Prosthecobacter dejongeii: one gene and its partner. The protein of the gene in region 1 interacts with the protein of each later gene in a pairwise test. Links are inferred from orthologs where the notes say so. Each region holds a gene or a part of one and is shown in the gene's direction. Other genes may lie near its edges. The genes, in order: accC and ribD.

The links.
Region 2: the proteins of accC (region 1) and ribD interact in binary tests that used the Escherichia coli proteins (3 or more experiments, as listed by UniProt). The link is inferred for Prosthecobacter dejongeii from one-to-one orthologs.

The regions. Positions count from the first base shown.
Region 1 is NZ_JACHIF010000001.1:539,867-546,750, reverse strand. What follows is about bases 916-3,896. They hold accC (acetyl-CoA carboxylase biotin carboxylase subunit), read left to right. Parts: upstream 916-1,715; coding sequence 1,716-3,077; downstream 3,078-3,896. Other genes in these bases: HNQ64_RS01990 (phosphoribosyltransferase-like protein), read right to left, coding at 3,453-3,896; accB (acetyl-CoA carboxylase biotin carboxyl carrier protein), read left to right, coding at 1,060-1,593; HNQ64_RS02005 (pseudouridine synthase), read left to right, coding at 916-967. In the rest of the region: more of HNQ64_RS02005, read left to right, coding at 1-915; more of HNQ64_RS01990, read right to left, coding at 3,897-6,290; HNQ64_RS01985 (hypothetical protein), read right to left, coding at 6,297-6,473. UniProt on the Escherichia coli protein: This protein is a component of the acetyl coenzyme A carboxylase complex; first, biotin carboxylase catalyzes the carboxylation of the carrier protein and then the transcarboxylase transfers the carboxyl group to form malonyl-CoA.
Region 2 is NZ_JACHIF010000001.1:738,636-749,378, reverse strand. What follows is about bases 3,117-6,091. They hold ribD (bifunctional diaminohydroxyphosphoribosylaminopyrimidine deaminase/5-amino-6-(5-phosphoribosylamino)uracil reductase RibD), read left to right. Parts: upstream 3,117-4,065; coding sequence 4,066-5,118; downstream 5,119-6,091. Other genes in these bases: HNQ64_RS02730 (TenA family transcriptional regulator), read left to right, coding at 5,702-6,091; HNQ64_RS02735 (D-glycero-alpha-D-manno-heptose-1,7-bisphosphate 7-phosphatase), read left to right, coding at 5,115-5,648; HNQ64_RS02745 (sugar phosphate isomerase/epimerase family protein), read right to left, coding at 3,117-3,947. Outside these bases: HNQ64_RS02755 (hypothetical protein), read left to right, coding at 1-310; HNQ64_RS02750 (hybrid sensor histidine kinase/response regulator), read right to left, coding at 1,077-2,729; more of HNQ64_RS02745, read right to left, coding at 2,895-3,116; more of HNQ64_RS02730, read left to right, coding at 6,092-6,454; HNQ64_RS02725 (fatty acid desaturase family protein), read left to right, coding at 6,423-7,370; HNQ64_RS02720 (phosphatase PAP2 family protein), read left to right, coding at 7,367-8,197; HNQ64_RS02715 (DUF3419 family protein), read left to right, coding at 8,160-9,188; HNQ64_RS02710 (hypothetical protein), read left to right, coding at 9,185-10,117; rnhA (ribonuclease HI), read left to right, coding at 10,146-10,637. UniProt on the Escherichia coli protein: Converts 2,5-diamino-6-(ribosylamino)-4(3h)-pyrimidinone 5'-phosphate into 5-amino-6-(ribosylamino)-2,4(1h,3h)-pyrimidinedione 5'-phosphate.

The DNA.
Region 1 (6,884 bases):
CCTCATCCACCCCAGCATGGGGGCAGAAAAAGAATACGAAGTCATCGTGGATCAGCCCATGGACCAAGCCACCATGGCCAAGCTGGTCAAAGGCATGCTCACCGAAGAAGGCCACGCCAAGTGCGAACGCGCCTGGATGATCACCGAGTATCGCGCCCACGTCGTCCTCAAACAGGGCCTCAAGCGCCAGATCCGCCTCATGTTCTACCAGCTCGGTTTTGAGGTCGAGCGCCTCACCCGCACCCGCATCGGCTGGCTGGAACTCAAAGGTCTGCAAAAAGGCGGCTGGAAACAGCTCACCGAAGTCGAAGTGGATCGCTTCTTCTCCAAGGACGGCGTCACCGGCCGCCCTGCCAAGATCGCCAAAACAGCCGCCGTGGCCGATGCAGGCGACGAAGAAGCCGGCCGCCCTGTGCGCCGTGCCCCGGCCAAGCCCCGTAGCGGGCCCCGTGGCAAAAAAACTTTCGGCAGCGAAGACCGCCCCCGCAGCGGCCCGCGTGGCAAAAAATCCTTCGGCAGCGAAGGCCGCACCCGTAGCCCCCGCGCCGCCTCTGAGGCCGGTGAAGACCGCCCCTTCGGCGCACCCCGGTCGAAAAGAACTTTCGGCAGCGAAGATCGCCTTCGTGGCCCCCGCTCCAGCTTCTCCGAAGGCGAAGATCGCCCTTTCGGTGCTCCCCGCGGCCAAAAACCTTTCGGTCGTGAAGACCGCCCCCGAAGCCCGCGTGGAGGCTATTCCGAAGGCGAAGACCGCCCCCGCAGTGGCTCCCGTCCCCCTCGTGGACGCGCCTCTTTTGGCGATGACGAGGCCCCCCGTCCCCGGGGAAAACGCCCAGAAGGCGACCGCAAACCCCGCAGCAGCGGCGGTGCTGGTAAGGCCCGCTCCACCCGTGGAGACAGCCCCAGCAGGCCACCACGCGCCTCGGTGAAACGCGCTCCAGGAAAAAATGGCCCTCGCGGCCGGGCATAAATTGCGCTCAGCGCAACAGCGCTTGTCTTTATCCTTGCCACGGCAGTCAGAGGGGCTAACCTCGACTCCGCTAATCGCACCTACATCCCTGAATGGACGACACAAAATCTAACGAGAAGGAGGCCACAGCTTTGGACCTGAAGCAGATCAAGCAGATCGTGGCCCTCATGGCCGAAAACGATCTCAGTTATTTTCATTTCGAAAACCAAGGATCCAAGGTCGAACTGCGACGTGGATCTGACTTCCAGGCAGCCAAAGAGCTCCTGAAGCATCTCCCCGTGGCCTCCGCCGCCGCCCCGGTCGCCGTGGCTGCAGCCCCTGCCGCCCCCGCTGCGGCAGCCCCCGCCGCCCTCGCTTCCGCGCCAGCCGCTGCCGCCGCAGAGCCCGCAGGCCCCACCATCAACAGCCCCATGGTCGGCACCTTTTACCGCTCCGCCGCCCCCGGTGAAAAACCCTTCGCCAACATCGGTGACTCCGTGGATGAAAACTCCAACGTCTGCATCATCGAGGCCATGAAGGTCATGAATGAGATCAAGGCCGAAGTGCGTGGCACCATCGCCCGCATCCTCGTCGAAGACGGCAAGCCCGTCCAATACGGCCAGCCGCTGTTCGAATTGAAGGCCTAGGCCGGATTTTCTCGCGACACCTTCTTGAATCGCACGGCTCACCCCTCCCGGGTCCGCTAGATCAAGAAGGTGCCGACTCAAAAAAATCACAAGTCACGCACGCACTTCCTCTCCCGTCCCTCATGTTCAGAAAAGTCCTCGTCGCCAACCGTGGTGAGATCGCCGTCCGCATCATCCGCGCTTGTAAAGAGCTCGATGTCAAAACCGTCGCCGTATATTCCGAAGCCGATGTGGACTCCATGCATGTCCACCTCGCCGATGAAGCCATCTGCATCGGCCCCGGCCCCAGCAGCGAGAGCTACCTGAAAATCAGCCGCATCATCAGCGCCGCAGAGATCGCCAACGTGGACGCCATCCACCCCGGCTACGGCTTCCTTTCCGAAAAAGCCGAATTCGCCGACGTCTGCGAACAGTGCAAAATCAAATTCATCGGCCCCAGCTCCCGCGTCATCTCCATGATGGGGGACAAAAACGTCGCCCGCGCCACTGCCCGCAAAGCCGGCGTCCCCGTCACCCCCGGGTCAGACGGCCTCATCCATAACGAAGAAGAAGCCCTCATGTGGGCGCGCAAAATCGGCTACCCCGTCATCATCAAAGCCAGTGCCGGTGGCGGTGGCCGTGGCATGCGCCCCGTGCTGAACGAGGCCACCCTCATCTCCAGCTTCCAGGCCGCCTCCCTTGAGGCCCTCAAATGCTTTGGCGACGGCTCCATGTACATGGAAAAGCTCGTCGAAAAGCCCCACCACATCGAATTCCAGATCGTCGCCGACAGCCAGGGCAACGTCGTCCACCTTGGCGAGCGCGACTGCTCCATGCAGCGGCGTAACCAAAAGATCATCGAAGAGTGCCCCAGCCCCAAGATGACCGAAGACCTCCGCAAGCGCATGGGCGACGCCACCATCCGCATCTGCAAAGAGATCGGCTACGAAAACTGCGGCACCATCGAGTTCCTCGTCGATAACAACCGTGAAGACTTCTACTTCATGGAGATGAACACCCGCATCCAGGTGGAGCACCCCATCACCGAAGAAGTCTATGGCTGCGACCTCATCAAAGAGCAGATCCGCATCGCCGCTGGCCTCCCCCTCAGCGAGCACGTCGTCAACGCCGTCCCCCGTGGTCACTCCATCGAGTGCCGCATCAACGCCGAAGACCCCTTCCGCAACTTCGCCCCCAGCCCCGGCAAGATCAATCTCTGGTACACCTCCGGTGGCCGCGGCGTCCGTGTGGACAGCCACGTCTATTCCGGCTACGACGTCCCGCCGTATTATGACTCAATGATCGCCAAGCTCATCGTCAGCGGCGCCACCCGCGAGATCGCCATCCGCCGCATGCGCCGCGCCCTGGGTGAATTCGTCGTCGAAGGCATCAAAACCACCATCCCCCTCCAGAGCAAAGTCCTCACCACCAGCGACTTCCAAAACGGCCAATACGACATCACCTGGGTCGAAAACTTCCTCCGCCAGGAAGGCCTGAAGGGCTAGAGTAACAGCATTTAACACCTTGAAATTCAAGGTGTTAGTCACGCTAAAAAGCACCCAAAATCCGCCACTCCCCCCGAGGACTCCCCCTTTCCAAGGAAAGATGGGTCATGTTGGGGCTGGTAACCGATAGGAGTATTGTATACTGCACAGCCTTTGATAAGGCTAGAAGACGCCCTTGAATTTAGATGTGGCTAGGTCACGCAAGGAAACGCGAAGCGCACCCAATTTTTGCCTTCCTGCTATGCACCTGATCTCCTATTGGGGAACGGGAAACCTGGGGCTACGCAAATCCATTGAAGTGCTTTGGCGATGCCCAACGGGTCAGAATTGTGGCAATTTTTGCAGCCTGACAAGATGTCCCTTTGAAGATTAGACTTAACCGACTACAAGTTTGTTCAGATACCCTCGGCGGATCATGAGTGGCACCCAAGGCTGGCCGCGGTGGATACCTGGGCACCACAAGGCTGTACATGTAGAAACCGGTATATTGAAAATAGTAGCGAGCAAGCCGCGCTTGCCGTCATAGCCAAGGGCGTCGCGAGCACAGCTTTCCTTATCGGCGGGAGTCAGATTGTCAAAGGCCACCGCGTTAGCACGAGTCCAACTGAGCACATTGCGTCCGACCTCCTCTAGATAATGAGACAACTCGCAGTCCGCCTCAAGGCAATTGGAGTCGAGGCCTTCGTGGAAATATAGTCCTTTGAAGTTGCCAATCTTGATTTCAGCGGCCACTTCTTTGAGCCGATCCTCGGCTTCCTGTGTGCCAACAGCGACGATGGCTGCCCAAGGTATTTTGCGAAGGGCAATTTGGTCCTGCGGGCGCAGAGCATGCTGGAAAATACCGCGCTCGGAACGCATTTCCGCAGGCCATTCTTCACGTGGAACTCCCATCCAAGATCGGAGTTGGCAGGAAGCTTGGCTGCCAGAGACGATATTGTCGTCGCAGAGGACCAGTAGCGATTCGGACTTCATGGCGTCGAGCGCATCTTCAATACTTTTGCAAATGGTCCAGCCATTTTTGTCAGCCTTGGATTTCAATTCTTGTTCGAAGAGCATCCGCGTCAGGCTTCCGCTGTCTGGGGAGAAGCCAGTGATGACAAAGGCCGCTTTTGGATGCTGTTCCGCAAGGCGGTCAAGATTCTTGTCCATTGCCTCGGCCAGCCGAGCGCGATCAAGAATTTGGATGCGCTTAAGAGCCGGGAGAAGTTCCTTGCGCAGGCGTGGAGGGAACTGGGTCACAAACGCGTGCACAGATTCCCGCGTTACCTGCCAAGAGCCTTCGCCGCTGAACCCCTTGAGCTTCGCGGCAATTCCTTCAACCTCAGGACAGTCGGAGGGATGAGGAAAGAGGCGCGGGCAGTCATTGAAATAATCAGCATGGTTGGCCGCCTGCCTGATACTCTCAAGACGCTCCATGTTGACTCCGGCGCGGCGAGCAGCCGTGTCGAGATCTACCATCATACCGGGAATGAACTTGAAATGAATAGGCCGATTCGAATCTCCGAGCGAGGCATCAAACTGGTAGTCGCTGATGGGGCCGTCCAAGCGGGCCAGAACCTTAGCGGCAGCAAGCGCATTAAATTCTCGCCATGCTGGCGGGCCGACAACATAGGCCTGTGATTTGAAAATTTCCAAGGCGTCGCTCTGCTCGTCTGCAATATTGCGGTCGGAGGAAAACATTAGTTCCCCGTTTTCTACGATGAGGCAGTCCTTACGCTGTGCATGAATACCCCGAATAGGCAGAAACATCGGGGCATTGGCGGGACTTTTGGGAACAATATCCTGGCGATGCTTGGCGACGGCGGCCGAAAGTAAGGCTGCTTCCGCTAGGATTTTTTCTTCAAGATCAGAAGGCTCACGCAAGCGTTCAAGCAGGTGCCCAACTGTAGCTTTTACAAGGCTGGCGGACGTATGGCTTGGGGAATGTTGAAGGAAATGGCTGAGATTGACGCGTGCTGTTACGAGTCGCTTGCCAATGACAAGCGCACGCTTGGGCAGCTGACGGATACGGAGGTTTTCTCCGTATCGAGCGACGTCGGGGCTGTTGCTTCGAACCATTGCCTGAAGTAGACTATCGTCGCTGTCAGCCCAGAGGAGGAGGACGTTACTCTGGCGTTCACCGTTGGTGCCAAGGCCGTGGAGTCCACGCTCCAGTAGGGCTTCAGCACAGAGTGTCACTTGGTGTAGATAGACGCGGTTGTAGAGACTTGTGCGAGCATGGGCCAGTTCCTCAAGCGTGTCGACGCCCGATGCGTTCACGATTAGGATCATCGACTCTTCCGGCCCGCCAGACTGGCCAGTTAAGCGCTCAAGCTTGGAGCGAGGGACTCTGAGGAAGGCAGACCGGAGGAACAGGCGGGCAAAGTCAATGCCGACTGGGATGCCGCACGCCTGTGCGTCGCGGTTAATGTAGTCGATTTTGTCAGCATCAATCGCGGTGGCGGAAATCAATTCGGCGGCACCTCGTTCGTCTACAGTAGGCGGCAGCCCAATAATTAGGGAGGCAACGCGGTAGATAAAATTTGAGTGCCCCTCGGGCCGCACCGCCTTGCTGTAGAATCGCTGGAAGCGCGGTGAGAGGACCACCAAGAGTGACAACGCCTCGGCGAGCTTAGGATTTTTTCCGAAACGCACCTCAATTTCGATCATAAACTCATCAATTGAGGCAGGACCAACCTTGAACTGCGTGCTATGTGTGGTGACTGCGCGCTCGGTAGCGTGCGAGAACGGCATATGACCAATATCATGAAGAATTGCTGCATGAAGCAAGTCGGTGGAAAGATCCGAGGTTAGGGGCCAGTAATGGTACCCGTGCATCCTTCCGCCGTTCGCTTCTGCCTCCTTCTGGTTCTTGCGGATTGAGGCTAACAACTGATGGATCACCGAATACATGCCCAAACTGTGGACAAAGCGGGAGTGCTCTGCGGAAGGGTAGGTCAAGTAGGTGAGGCCCAATTGACGAATACGACGAAGCCGTTGGACAACAGGACTGTCGAGGAGAAGCTGCGCGCTGCGGTCGAGTTCAACCATTCCCCAGACATTATCCTTAACGACCTTAGATCGGCGGGGTGTGGTCCTGGCGTGGTCGATCATCCGATCTACGTAGTTGTCCGTGAATCCGACCTCATCGAACGCTCCATTGACCGATTTTTCAAGGCCTTCGATACGCGAATACCAAGCTTGCGATAGTTCGGCGAGCAGGTCGGCGGACATTGGTCGTCAGGCGGCTGCGCGATAGGCGTCCCCCGCCTGAATCACGATGTTGCGATCCGCAGGGGCCAGCTGTTCGAACAACGAAGTGGCAAAAGCCTGCGGAATGTCGAAAGATATCTCCTCGTAAAAGGGATTAGGCGCGGCGGTGAGGCTCAGTTGCATGTTGCGTAAGGCTGTCTCCATACCGTCCAAAGAACCCGTATTGCTCGGAAGAAGTTCGTTACGCAAACGGACCAAGCCGCGGAAATCCTCAAGGTTGTGTCGAGGAGCAGACGCTACGATCTCGTCTAGCTTGGCAATAAGAGCAAGAAAACGCTTCCGGTCCTCTGGGGACCTAGGACGAGTAGAAGTGACGCCTTTCTGTACAAGATAGGCGACCAAACCCCTCAAGAATATGGTTGTACGATCCATGAAATTTTGGAAATCAAGGTCTTAAAACCCGGAATTCCGAATCTAAAGTGCCTGCGATAAAATGGAGCTATAAAAATGGTATTGCAAGCAAAGAAGTGGCAGCATGTGTTGCATACTTGGCAGGCGTGCATTGCAATTCGCTTCAGCAAGCCTCGCGCAAGTGACCATTGAGGCCGCGTACAT
Region 2 (10,743 bases), 200 kb from region 1 along the record:
CACTCCCATTGAGCAAGTTCACTTTGAAGCCTGCGGAAATATTCAGGACATTCCGCTGCTAAGTAGGTGCGCTCGTGTCCGCTCGATTAAGCTTTCCTCATGTGGAAAGCTGCAGTCTTTGAGCTTTTTGGAGGAAAGCAAAACTATCGAGGAGTTCCGTTTTGTAAAAACGGAAGTGGCAGATGGGGATATGTCACCACTTTTGAAGTTGAAATCAGTTGGTTTCATTAATAAACGCGACTATTCGCACACAAGTGAACAAGTGAATGAATTCATCAGCAGGCGTGCTGCAAACAGTGACCACCCATAGCCCGTCATTCATGCCTGTCTCCAGGGCAATCCCCTCCGGCGAATTGGTCATGGGACGTGGGCATAGTGGGTCTTCAAGACATCCGCTGCGTTGTATATGGAGCTAGGTATAACAAGAGGTTAGATCAAATCAATCCTTGCTGGATGCCGCGTTGGACGGCCTGGATGAAGCCGATGGCGTTGCAAATGAGCCTCATCCTGTCCACGTTCCTGGCCTTGTAGCGGGAGGGCGGGCGGGAGCCCGGCACGATGCTGGTGGCGGTGACGATGTAACCGTAACCGGGGGTGGCCCAGTAGAGGGAGCTTTGTACTCGGCCTCTTCGCGGCCGATCCAGCGCCCGTCACGGAGCCTGCGTGCACTGCCCTGGAAGGCACTCTTCAATTGGCCCCAAAAGAGACGGTTGCCGACGATGGAGGGGCATTTGGACAGGATGCGGCACTCTGCACCAGGGGCTGGTTTGTGGGGGATGGCTTTGAAGGTAGACGTCTTGGGGAAGGGGTGTCTGTTGTTGATGACTACCGGGCGAGTATGAAGGGGAACTATGTTCAGGCTCGCTCGGGAGGAGGCGCTAGGAGAAGTGGCGCTCGGTGTTGACACCGAAGAAAGGGGCGAATCGAATCTAAACGTCTGGTTAGGCCAGACGCTCTGGGTTTTCTCTCTTGGGCCTGAGGGTCCATCTCTTCGGCTTCCTTTGGGGCTTGGAAGAGGACTCTGCTATATGAGGTGCGGAATCGTCTCGCTGGTCTGTTTTTCGCCCGTGAGGGGGTCAGGCGCGGCTCATCATGGTGACTACGCGGTGGACGATCTGGGTCAATTCACCGGCTTCGTAGGGCTTGGGCAGTACGCCGACGAAGCCTTTCTCGAGGAAGGTCATTTGCACGTCTTCATTGACGCTGCCGCTGGTGACGACGAGGCGCGCTTCGGGGTCGAATCGGAGGATCTCTTCAGCGGTTTCGCCACCGTTCATGCCGCCGCGGAGGGTCAGGTCCATGAGCACGACATCGGGTGGGGTGCCGGTGCGGGCGAGGCTGTGGTAGATCTTTACGGCATCTTGACCGTTGTCGCATTCGATGACTTCATACCCGCAGCGTTTGAGGATGAGCTGGGCGACTTTCCGCAGGTCATCTTCATCATCCACAATGAGGACGCGGCCCTGGCCTTTTTTCAAGGGCACGGGGGCATGGTCTCGCTCTGGGGTGCCCACCTGTCCTGTCATGGCGGGCACGGCGGGCAGGTAAACGCTGAACTCGGTGCCGACATTCAGCCTGGATGAGACACGGATGTCGCCTTCGTGAGCATGGATGAAAAGCTTGCAGGTGGTGAGGCCGATGCCGTTGCCATCGGGCTTGGTGGTGAAGGTTTCTTTGAAGAGACGCTCCAGGTTTTCTGGTGAAATGCCGCAGCCACGATCCCGCACGGTGATGCGCACGTAGGGGCCGGGTTTCAGGATGTCATCCTGGCCGAGACCGATGTCTGCATTCTCTGCATCCACATCCATGTAGCCGCCCTGGGGCATGGCCTGGATGCCATTGAGAATGAGGTTTTGCAGCACTTGGCTGATCTTCACCGCATCGGCCACGGGCCAGCGGAGGGCTTGGCCCAGGCGCACGCGCAGTTGGGCATTGGATCCTGCGCCGGCGAACTTGACTGTGTCATGAATGATGGCGGCTACATCAATGGGCTGCTTTTGGTTAGGCTTGGCTTTGCAGGCGGTCACCACCTGGGAGGTGAATTGACGAGCGCGCTTCAGCCCGCTGAATATGAGCTGCAGCTCTTCCTTCAGAGCAGGCTGTCCCTGCACTTGCTGGAGCAGGTCTGAAAGGCGCATGGTGACTGGGCCTAACAAATTATTGACATCATGAGCGATGCCCTGGGCCAGGGCGGCTAGATTGTCCTGCTTCAGTTGATCTGACTGGCTGTCCAGATCTTCTCCACGGGCAGGCACCGGTTTAGGCAGCGCTGCCGATAGGATGGGCAGGGGAGTGACGACGAGGGTGTAGTTCAGCAGCTTGCGCATGCTGTTGAAGACGGCACGTACGCGCCAGTTGCAGCGCTGGGGAGGATGGCCGTAAAAGTTCTGAACGAAGGCCTCGCACTCGTGTGCGCCGCCGTTTTCGGTGGCATGTTTCAGGCTGCCTAAAAGTGTGGCAGCATCGGAGTCGCCTGCGGCTAAGTCAGCAATGCCGAGGCCGCGAAGGCCTTTTTCAGGCTCGACGCCTACCAGCACGGCGGCGGCGGCGTTGCTAAAGAGCACCTTGGGCCCTGCGTTGTCCGTGGGTTCGGCCTCCAGGATGAGTACCGCCTCCGGCACTTGATCCACCGCGACTCGGAGGAAGTAGTTGGCCGTTTTCATCTGGTGCAGACTTGCTTCCAGTTCGGCCAGTGTGTCAGGACGCAGTGTATCGGGAGAAAGTGTCATGGCAGCCACAGGTAATCAGGGCTCCATTTAGCTATCTTAAATTATTAAGTAAACTTTAATTTTCGGGAAACTGATCTTTAATGCATCTCATTTTTGAAACTCTCGTCAATATAGCGCGCAGACTTCCCCTGGGGCGGCCTGGTGGAGGCTGGAGAGGTGGTGAGACTACAGATGGGCCTGGAGCCAGGCGGTGCTGCGCTGGAGTTCACCCTTTTGGTAGGCGATCTCGGCATCCTTTTTACCCGGTCCATCCGGTGCTTTAAAGCTGGGGATGGCTTTGCCTTTTTTCGACATTTCTACCCAGGCCTTGAAGGCGGCGGTATCGCGATAGCCGGGGTAGGGCTTCCAGAATTCTTCGCTCTTGTAGTTCATCGGGCGGGCAAAGCCTGAAATGGTCTCCACCTGGAGGGGGACGCCAGGGGCGAGCTCGGCAAAGCGTTTGGCGTAGGCTTTAAAATCCACCAGTCCTTCACCGATGGCGGTCCACTGCACCACGGCGCCTTCTTCCGTGTCCCACACCATGCTGTCACGCACGCTGGAGCAGACGGTGAGGGCACCGAGGGCCTCCAGATGCGCCATGGGCTCCTCCATGGCCCAGACGGCATTGCCGGGGTCAATGTTCGCGCCGACGTAGCCCTTGCCTGCGGCTTCGATGAGGGCCCTCAGCTCGTGGGATTGCATGTCGCCGGCGTGGTTTTCGATGGCGATTTTGATGCCTTCGGCTTCCGCGCGGGATTGGTTGGCCTGGATGACTTTGAGAATGGCTTCGATGTGCTTCTGGATGCCGCCATCTGTGGCGCGGTCTTTGTTATTTCCCAGGTAACAGCGGGCCACGGGCGAGCCCAGGGCCTTGGCCACACGGATGGTCAGGGCTAGATGCTCCTCTGGGGTGCCATAGGTGTCCTTCCAGGTATTCGAGGTGGGGCAGACGGAACCCGTGCCCACATACAGCTTGAGCCCGGCTTTGTCGGCCTGCTCTTTCAGGCCCTTGAGGTAGGCCTCTTCGAAGTTTTCAAAGATGTGCAGTTCTGAGATGAAGCAGGTGTCCAGCTTCAGACTGGCGGCATGGTCAATGTACTGGCCCGCCTTCCAGCCGGTGGCGCGCACGGAAAAGTGGTCCATCCCGATCAAAGGGCGCGAGTCTGAAGCCTTCAGCTTGGAGGCGGTGAGGGCGGCAGTGATGAAGGCAGACTGGTGGAGAAAGGCGCGGCGGTTCATGCAGACGGGAGTGAAGAGAGTCTGACATCAACGGTCAAGCCTGCAGTTCCCTGTCAGACATCCTGAATGAAAGCCGCCTTGTCTGCCAGGACTGGGCGCGTTATGAAACAAGTTAGCCATGCCCGCCCTAAACCCCGAATCCGACCTCCACTGGATGAGCCTCGCCCTGGAGCAGGCGCGCCAGGGCATCGGCTTCACCAGTCCAAATCCAGCCGTGGGGGCGGTGATCGTGGCGGAGGGTGAACTGATTGGCCAAGGGTTCCATCGTCAAGCGGGTCAGCCCCATGCGGAGATTGAGGCACTTAAGGATGCCCGCATTCGCGCGCCCGAGCGCATCGCGGGCTCCACCATATATGTCACGCTGGAACCGTGCAGCACGCAGGGACGCACAGGCCCCTGCACCTCCGCGATTCAGGCCGCAGGCATCACACGCGTGGTGTGGGGGGCGCAGGACCCAAATCCCAGCCACGTGGGCCGTGCGCAGCAGCTTTTAGAAAGCGCAGGCATCGCCGTGACTACCGGCATCCTGGAAAGCGAGTGCCAGGAAATTCTGCGCCCTTTTGCTAAATGGATCACCACGGGTCTTCCGTACGTCATTGCCAAGGCTGGGCAGAGCCTGGATGGTCGCATCACCCGCCCTCCCGGTGAGGGCCCCTGGATCACCAGCGAGGCCGCCCGTGCTCATAGCCAGGGCCTGCGCGCTCGGGTAGATGCCATCCTGGTGGGAGCGGAAACAGTGCGGCAGGACAATCCCCGTCTCACCCTGCGAAACGGCAGCCTCAAGCCACAGCCCTTTCGCATCATCCTCACCCGCAGCGGTCATCTGCCCGCAGACGCGTACGTCTTTACCGATGCCTATCAGGACCGCACCCTTGTGCTGCGGGATCTGGCCTTTCCCGAGGTCCTGCGGGATCTCGCCGCCCGTGGCATCACCAGTGTGCTCATTGAGGGCGGTAGCAACGTGCTCGGCCAGGCCTTTGCTGCGCGCTGTGTGGACGAGGTATGCTGGTACATCGCCCCGCGTCTCTGTGGGGGCGGGCTGCCTGTCATCGGCGGTCCAGATTGGCAAAGCTCCGTCGCATTGGAAAACGTCACCCTCTTGCCCATTGGCGATAACCTCTGCCTCACAGGTCGTCCTGTTTGGCCTAACCTAGAATCTGATCACGCATGAGCCGACCGGTTGTTTTTTTTGACCGCGATGGAGTCGTCAATCTTTCTCCAGGAGCCGGATACGTCCTCCGCTGGGAAGATTTTCATTTCAGTCCGGGCATTGTCGAGGCTCTGGCCTTTTGTCGAGCTCGTGGTTACGCCACCATTTTAGCCACCAGCCAGCAGGGGGTGGGCAAAGGGCTGATGACCCAGGCCACGCTGGATGACATCCATGCCCGGATGCAGGCAGAGCTGGCTCTGCACGATGCCGCCTTCGATGGCATCTACGCCTGCACCTGCCTTTCCAAAGACCCCACCTGCACCTGCCGGAAACCCAGTGCTGAGATGCTGCTGCGTGCAGCCCAGGAGCACGATCTCGATCTCGCCCACAGCTTCATGATCGGCGATGCTGATCGCGACATCGAAATGGGCACCCATGCCGGTGTCCCCATCAGCATCCGCATCGAAAGCGAAAACCCCCACCTCGTTTCCGCCACTCATACTCTGCCCGATACACGCGGGCTGAAGGCACTGCTGGAGACGTTATTATAAATCTTAAGATGAACAACTTTCGCAGGCCCTTTGTCTGCCAAGTATTCTTCTGCATGAATCATGAACTTATCCGCTGGGTAGTGGCCGAGGCGAATACGCATCCCCTGCTACAAAACCTCTACTTCACGGCCTTGCGTGAGGGGCAGCTGGATCGCGAGGTATTCCGGGAAACGCAACAGCAGTTCTTTTTTGCCGTGCGCTATTTCTCCCGGCCCATGGCGGCACTGACGGCGCGCATGCCAAGCTCTGCGCTGCGCCAGGGGCTCATCCACAATCTTTCTGAGGAACATGGTTTTGAGGATGGAGATGAGGGGGAAAGCCCAGCAGGCTTTGACCCTAGACTGGCGCATGACATGAGCTTCCAGCAATTTTTGGCCACCCTTGGTGTGTCTCGCGAGGAGGTGCGACGGCTGCGGGAAGGGCCCGCCGTCCGGGCCTTTAACACCAGCCTGATGGGGACCTGCCTCATGGAGCCCATCGAAGTCGCCTTCGGGTGTCTGGGCGTCATCGAACACACTTTTGCAGACATCTCCGCTCTCATAGGTGAGCAGGTGGTGAAGCAGGGGTGGATTGCTTTTGAGGACCTTGTTCACTACAAGCTCCATGCAGAGATTGACCAGCGCCATGCAGCGGATTTTTTCCAGATCGTCGCAGGATCATGGGATCGTGGGGGCGAGAACCGCGCCGCTGTACAGGATGGCGTGAAGCTGGGCCTGCATGTCTTTAATCGCCTCTATGAGGATCTTTTGGAGGAAGCCCAACCTACCCGCCCTCATGAGCCTGCCACCGCCCACGCTGCCGCCTGAGCTCCTGCGCCTCTGCCACACGCGGGCTGCTGGCCAGCATGTGCTGCGCCTTTTCATCTTCGCCGGGCTGTATGGCGCGGCGGCCTGGACTGCCTGCACGGCTGCGGCGCAAGTCACGCACGGGTGGCAGTGGCTGCTGCTGGTGCCGCTGTATCTTCTCGCGGCGGCCTCCCTGCATGGTGTTAGCCTGTTTACCCATGAGGCTGTGCATGGTACGCTTTCTCATCGTCGTTTCTTGAATGCTATGGGCGGTTCCTTGTGCGCCATTCCTGTGCTTCAAAACTTCAGCGCCTACCGTGTGCTGCACCTGCGCCATCATCAGCACCTGGGGGAGGAAAATGATCCTGATCACTACGCTAGCTACACCCGCTGGACTTGGTTGGTGTTCATCATGAACTGGCTGCGGCTGCTCATCGGATATCCCATTTACATCACTGCGATTCCGATTCTCGGTTTCAGGCATGGCACGAGGCGTGATCGGGTGGGTATCTTAGCGGAAGTCGCAGCCACTCTCATGCTCATCTGGCTGGCTTTGGAATGGCTGCCCGCTCGGTGGTTGTGGCATGGCTGGTTCATCCCCATGCTTTTCATCAATACCATGGTCAATATCCGCGGCATGAGCCAGCACACGCTACTGGAACATGCGGATGATGAGGTGCGCGGCACGCGCACCATTCTCACTTATCCCATCGTTCGTTTCTTCATGTGCAATGAAAACTACCACCTGGAGCATCACCTCTACCCCGGTGTGCCGTGGCATCATCTACCGCAGGTGCATGAGGCGCTGAAACAGCCACTGAAGGAGCAGGGTGCACCCTTTATCCGCTCCTACTGGGCATTTGTGCAGGAGTTCGTCACTGGTAGCCTCCGGCGTAGCCCGCTGGGTCCGAAGCAAAAAGTGGAGCCTCGGGTATGAGACCAGTCCCAGCTAGACATGAGTTTCTGTTCTTGGTTCTCGGCTCCGGTGTCCTGGCTGCCCTGTTTTGGGTGAAAGGCGTGCATGGCCTAACTATAAGTGCAGTGTGTGGAATGGTGGCCTATGCTGTCTTGTTGTGGAGGACGCAAAGCGGTGACCGCATGCGGCTGGTCGGTAGCTATTTAGTGGCTTGGGCCTTTTATGCTAGCTCCTCCACTCTGGTAGAGGTGCTGGGTATTCCACTGCGGCATCGGGAGCTGCTGGAAGCGGATGCTGCAATGTTTGGGTCATCACCTGCCATCTCATGGCAGGGGCGTCTGGCCCTGTGGGCAAACGAAGAACTGAGTTTCGGGTACTTGAGTTACCACCTTTACCTACACTGGGTGTTGTTGGATGCCCTGTGGCGCGATCCGTCTTGGCGTAGCCAGATCAGCGCACCTTTGTTCGCCGCCTTTGGCCTCGGATTTGTTGGTTATCTATTGTACCCCGCTGCGCCTCCCGCCGTCGCTTTTCCTGAGCTCTTTTCAGAGCCGGTCAAAGGTGGGGTGCTCACTGCCTGGAACCAGCAGATCAATAGCATGATGGCCGCCAGATACGATGCGTTTCCAAGCCTACATTTACTCATCACGCTCACGCTGCTGGCCTGGGACTGGGCGCACTTCCGCGCTCGCTTCTGGGCCATGCTGGCCCCCTCTGCTCTCATGATGGTGGCCACCGTCGCTCTTAGGCTGCATTATGCTGTGGATTTGCTCGCCAGCCTGCTGCTCTTCCTTATCCTTCAGATCTGCCATGAACGACCTGCCCCCCGCCGATCCCTGGGCTCTTGAGGCCGCCAAGTTGCCTCTGGCCTTTGCCCAGGTGCGGGAAGATCCCGCGCTGGATGTGGAGCTAGCCACGGCTTTGCCTGAAAATGCCACCGTCGTCATGATTGCTTCTGGTGGTGAAACATTGATCCAGCTCGCGCGCCTGCCACTGGCCCGCATCCATGCGGTTGATGTGAATCCCGCCCAGTTGGCCTTAGCACGGTTCAAGGCTCATCTTGCCACCCATGAATCGGCCATGGTATCATGCAATCTGTTAGGCCATGCGCCTTTGCCAGCACTAGAACGTGAAGAAGCGTTGCTTCCTCGGCTGGAGATTCTGGATTTACCCGCGGATGTCTTCGGTCCTCCGTCCTTGGTGTCCGAGCATGGGCCGGATCATTTGGGAAGGTATGAACGCTGCTTTGCCACACTGCGTCAGGCTCTACCCCCGGGCGTGTCAATAAACCAAAACGGTTTGGATGAAGCCTTGGCGAAGGTGATGTCCCTGGCCAATCTGGTGGCCCTTTTTGGCCAGGAGGCCACTCAAAATCCGCGTCTGCCTTTTCATGAACATTTCGCCTGGCGCACACGGGTGGCACTGAGCCGTGCCGATGCCGCAACCAATCCCTTTTTGCACCAGATGTATGGCGGACGTTTTGCCCCAGGCTGTCCTTATGACTGGTTAAGATCCACCGAGCCGCTGCAAGCAGAAATCGTCTGGCATCAAGGTCGTATGCAGGAAGTCCTGGATGACCTTCCGCCTGCGAGTGCGGACCTAGTGCACCTTTCCAACATCCTCGACTGGCTTCCCCCCGCCCATGCGGCGCAGACCCTTGCAGCGGCAGCGCGGGTGATGAAGCCGGGCGCGCGTCTTATCATTCGCCAGCTTAACTCCACGCTCGAAATAGAGACGTTGGTCGATGGAATCCGCTGGGATCGAGCCCAGGGGGAAGCCATGGAAAAACGAGACCGCAGTTTTTTCTATCCCCGCATCTTGGTTGGCACCCGACTATGACTCTGCACTGCTATTCCGAGCCGCCGCCTAGATGGATGGGTGAGGCGCTGGAGAGATTCGAGGGGCAGTTCCGATATCCTCTAGGGGACAGCGGCCACTTCTCCATCTCCCATGGCCGGGCGTATCTGCCATTTTTTACCGCCATGGGACCAGCGACTTTGCTTGTTGTCGAGCGCGAAGGGGAGGTCATAGGCACTCTGGCGCGGGTGCAGCGCTGGCTGCATTGGCAGGGTGAATGCCCGATGACGCAGTTGGCCCATTACCTGTGCGATCTCAAAATCAGCCCGCAGGCGCGTGGCAGTCGTGTGCTCGCGCTGCTGATGAATGAGGCGCGGCGGCAGATCGAACGGAGCAAGTCGCGAAGCTGTTATGGCATCGTCATGAACGGCACTGGCCGCCTGCCTATTAGCTATACAGGGAGAGTGGGGATTCCACTCTTTGAAAAAGTGGCCGAGATTGTGGTGCTCCGTCTTTCTTCATTGCAAAATACTGAGGCCAAAGCGGGCCATGCAGTGGAGAAAACATGTCCAGGCCCTCCGGCTTGCATCGTAACAGGCGGGCGCTCCGGACTGCGTTCTCAGATGCCACCCGTGCCGATCTTGGATGAAGGAGGGAAAATGCGCGGTCTGCTTGAAGATACCCGACTGAGTAAGCAGCTATGGTCTGATAGCGGTGTGGAGATGGTCTCTGCCCACCTTTCCGGGTTGTATTTTGACACTGCCCAGCAGGGTGCCGAGACGATTCGGAGGGCCGTTCAGGAAGCCGCACTGCAACAAATGCCCGCCGTTTTCACCGCCGTCCCCCGGTCTCAAATGGCAGTCCTGCGGCTTTACCTCAAAGATCTGAAAGTGGAAGAAGCTCCAGCCACAATTTATGGTCATCGGATTAAAGCTGGCTATGACTGGTGGGTGGACACAGCTGAGATCTGACGGCGCCGTCTTCACTTTCTTTTTCGACATGACTTCCGTTACTATTTACACTGATGGCGCATGTAGCGGCAATCCGGGCCCAGGTGGCTATGGGGTGTTGCTGCAGGCGGGCGCGCACACCAAGGAACTTTCTGAGGGTTATCGTCGCACGACGAACAATCGCATGGAGCTGATGGCTCTCATCAAGGGCCTGGAGCTGCTGAATCGCCCCTGCACGGTCACGCTTTTTTCCGATTCCAAATACGTCGTGGATACGGTGCAAAAGGGCTGGGCTAAGAGCTGGAAAGCTCGGGGCTGGGTGAAGGCGGACAAGCAACCTGCGGTGAATGCCGACCTCTGGGATCGCGCCTTGAAAGCTCTGGAAAAACACAAGGTGACCATTCGCTGGGTGAAAGGCCATGCTTCCAACGCGGGCAACAACCGCTGTGACGAACTCGCCGTCGCTGCTTCTAAATCCGGTGGGCTTCAGGCCGATGAGGGGTATGAACTGGCGAAGGCGAAACCTGCATCGTTGCTTTAAACGAAAAGGGGAGGGGTTCATGCCCTCTCAGGTTCACAATCACGGGCGTTATGGAGTCACTAACTCCAACGCACTCTTCAGATTTCCCTGAGCCCGTAGGGCTCTC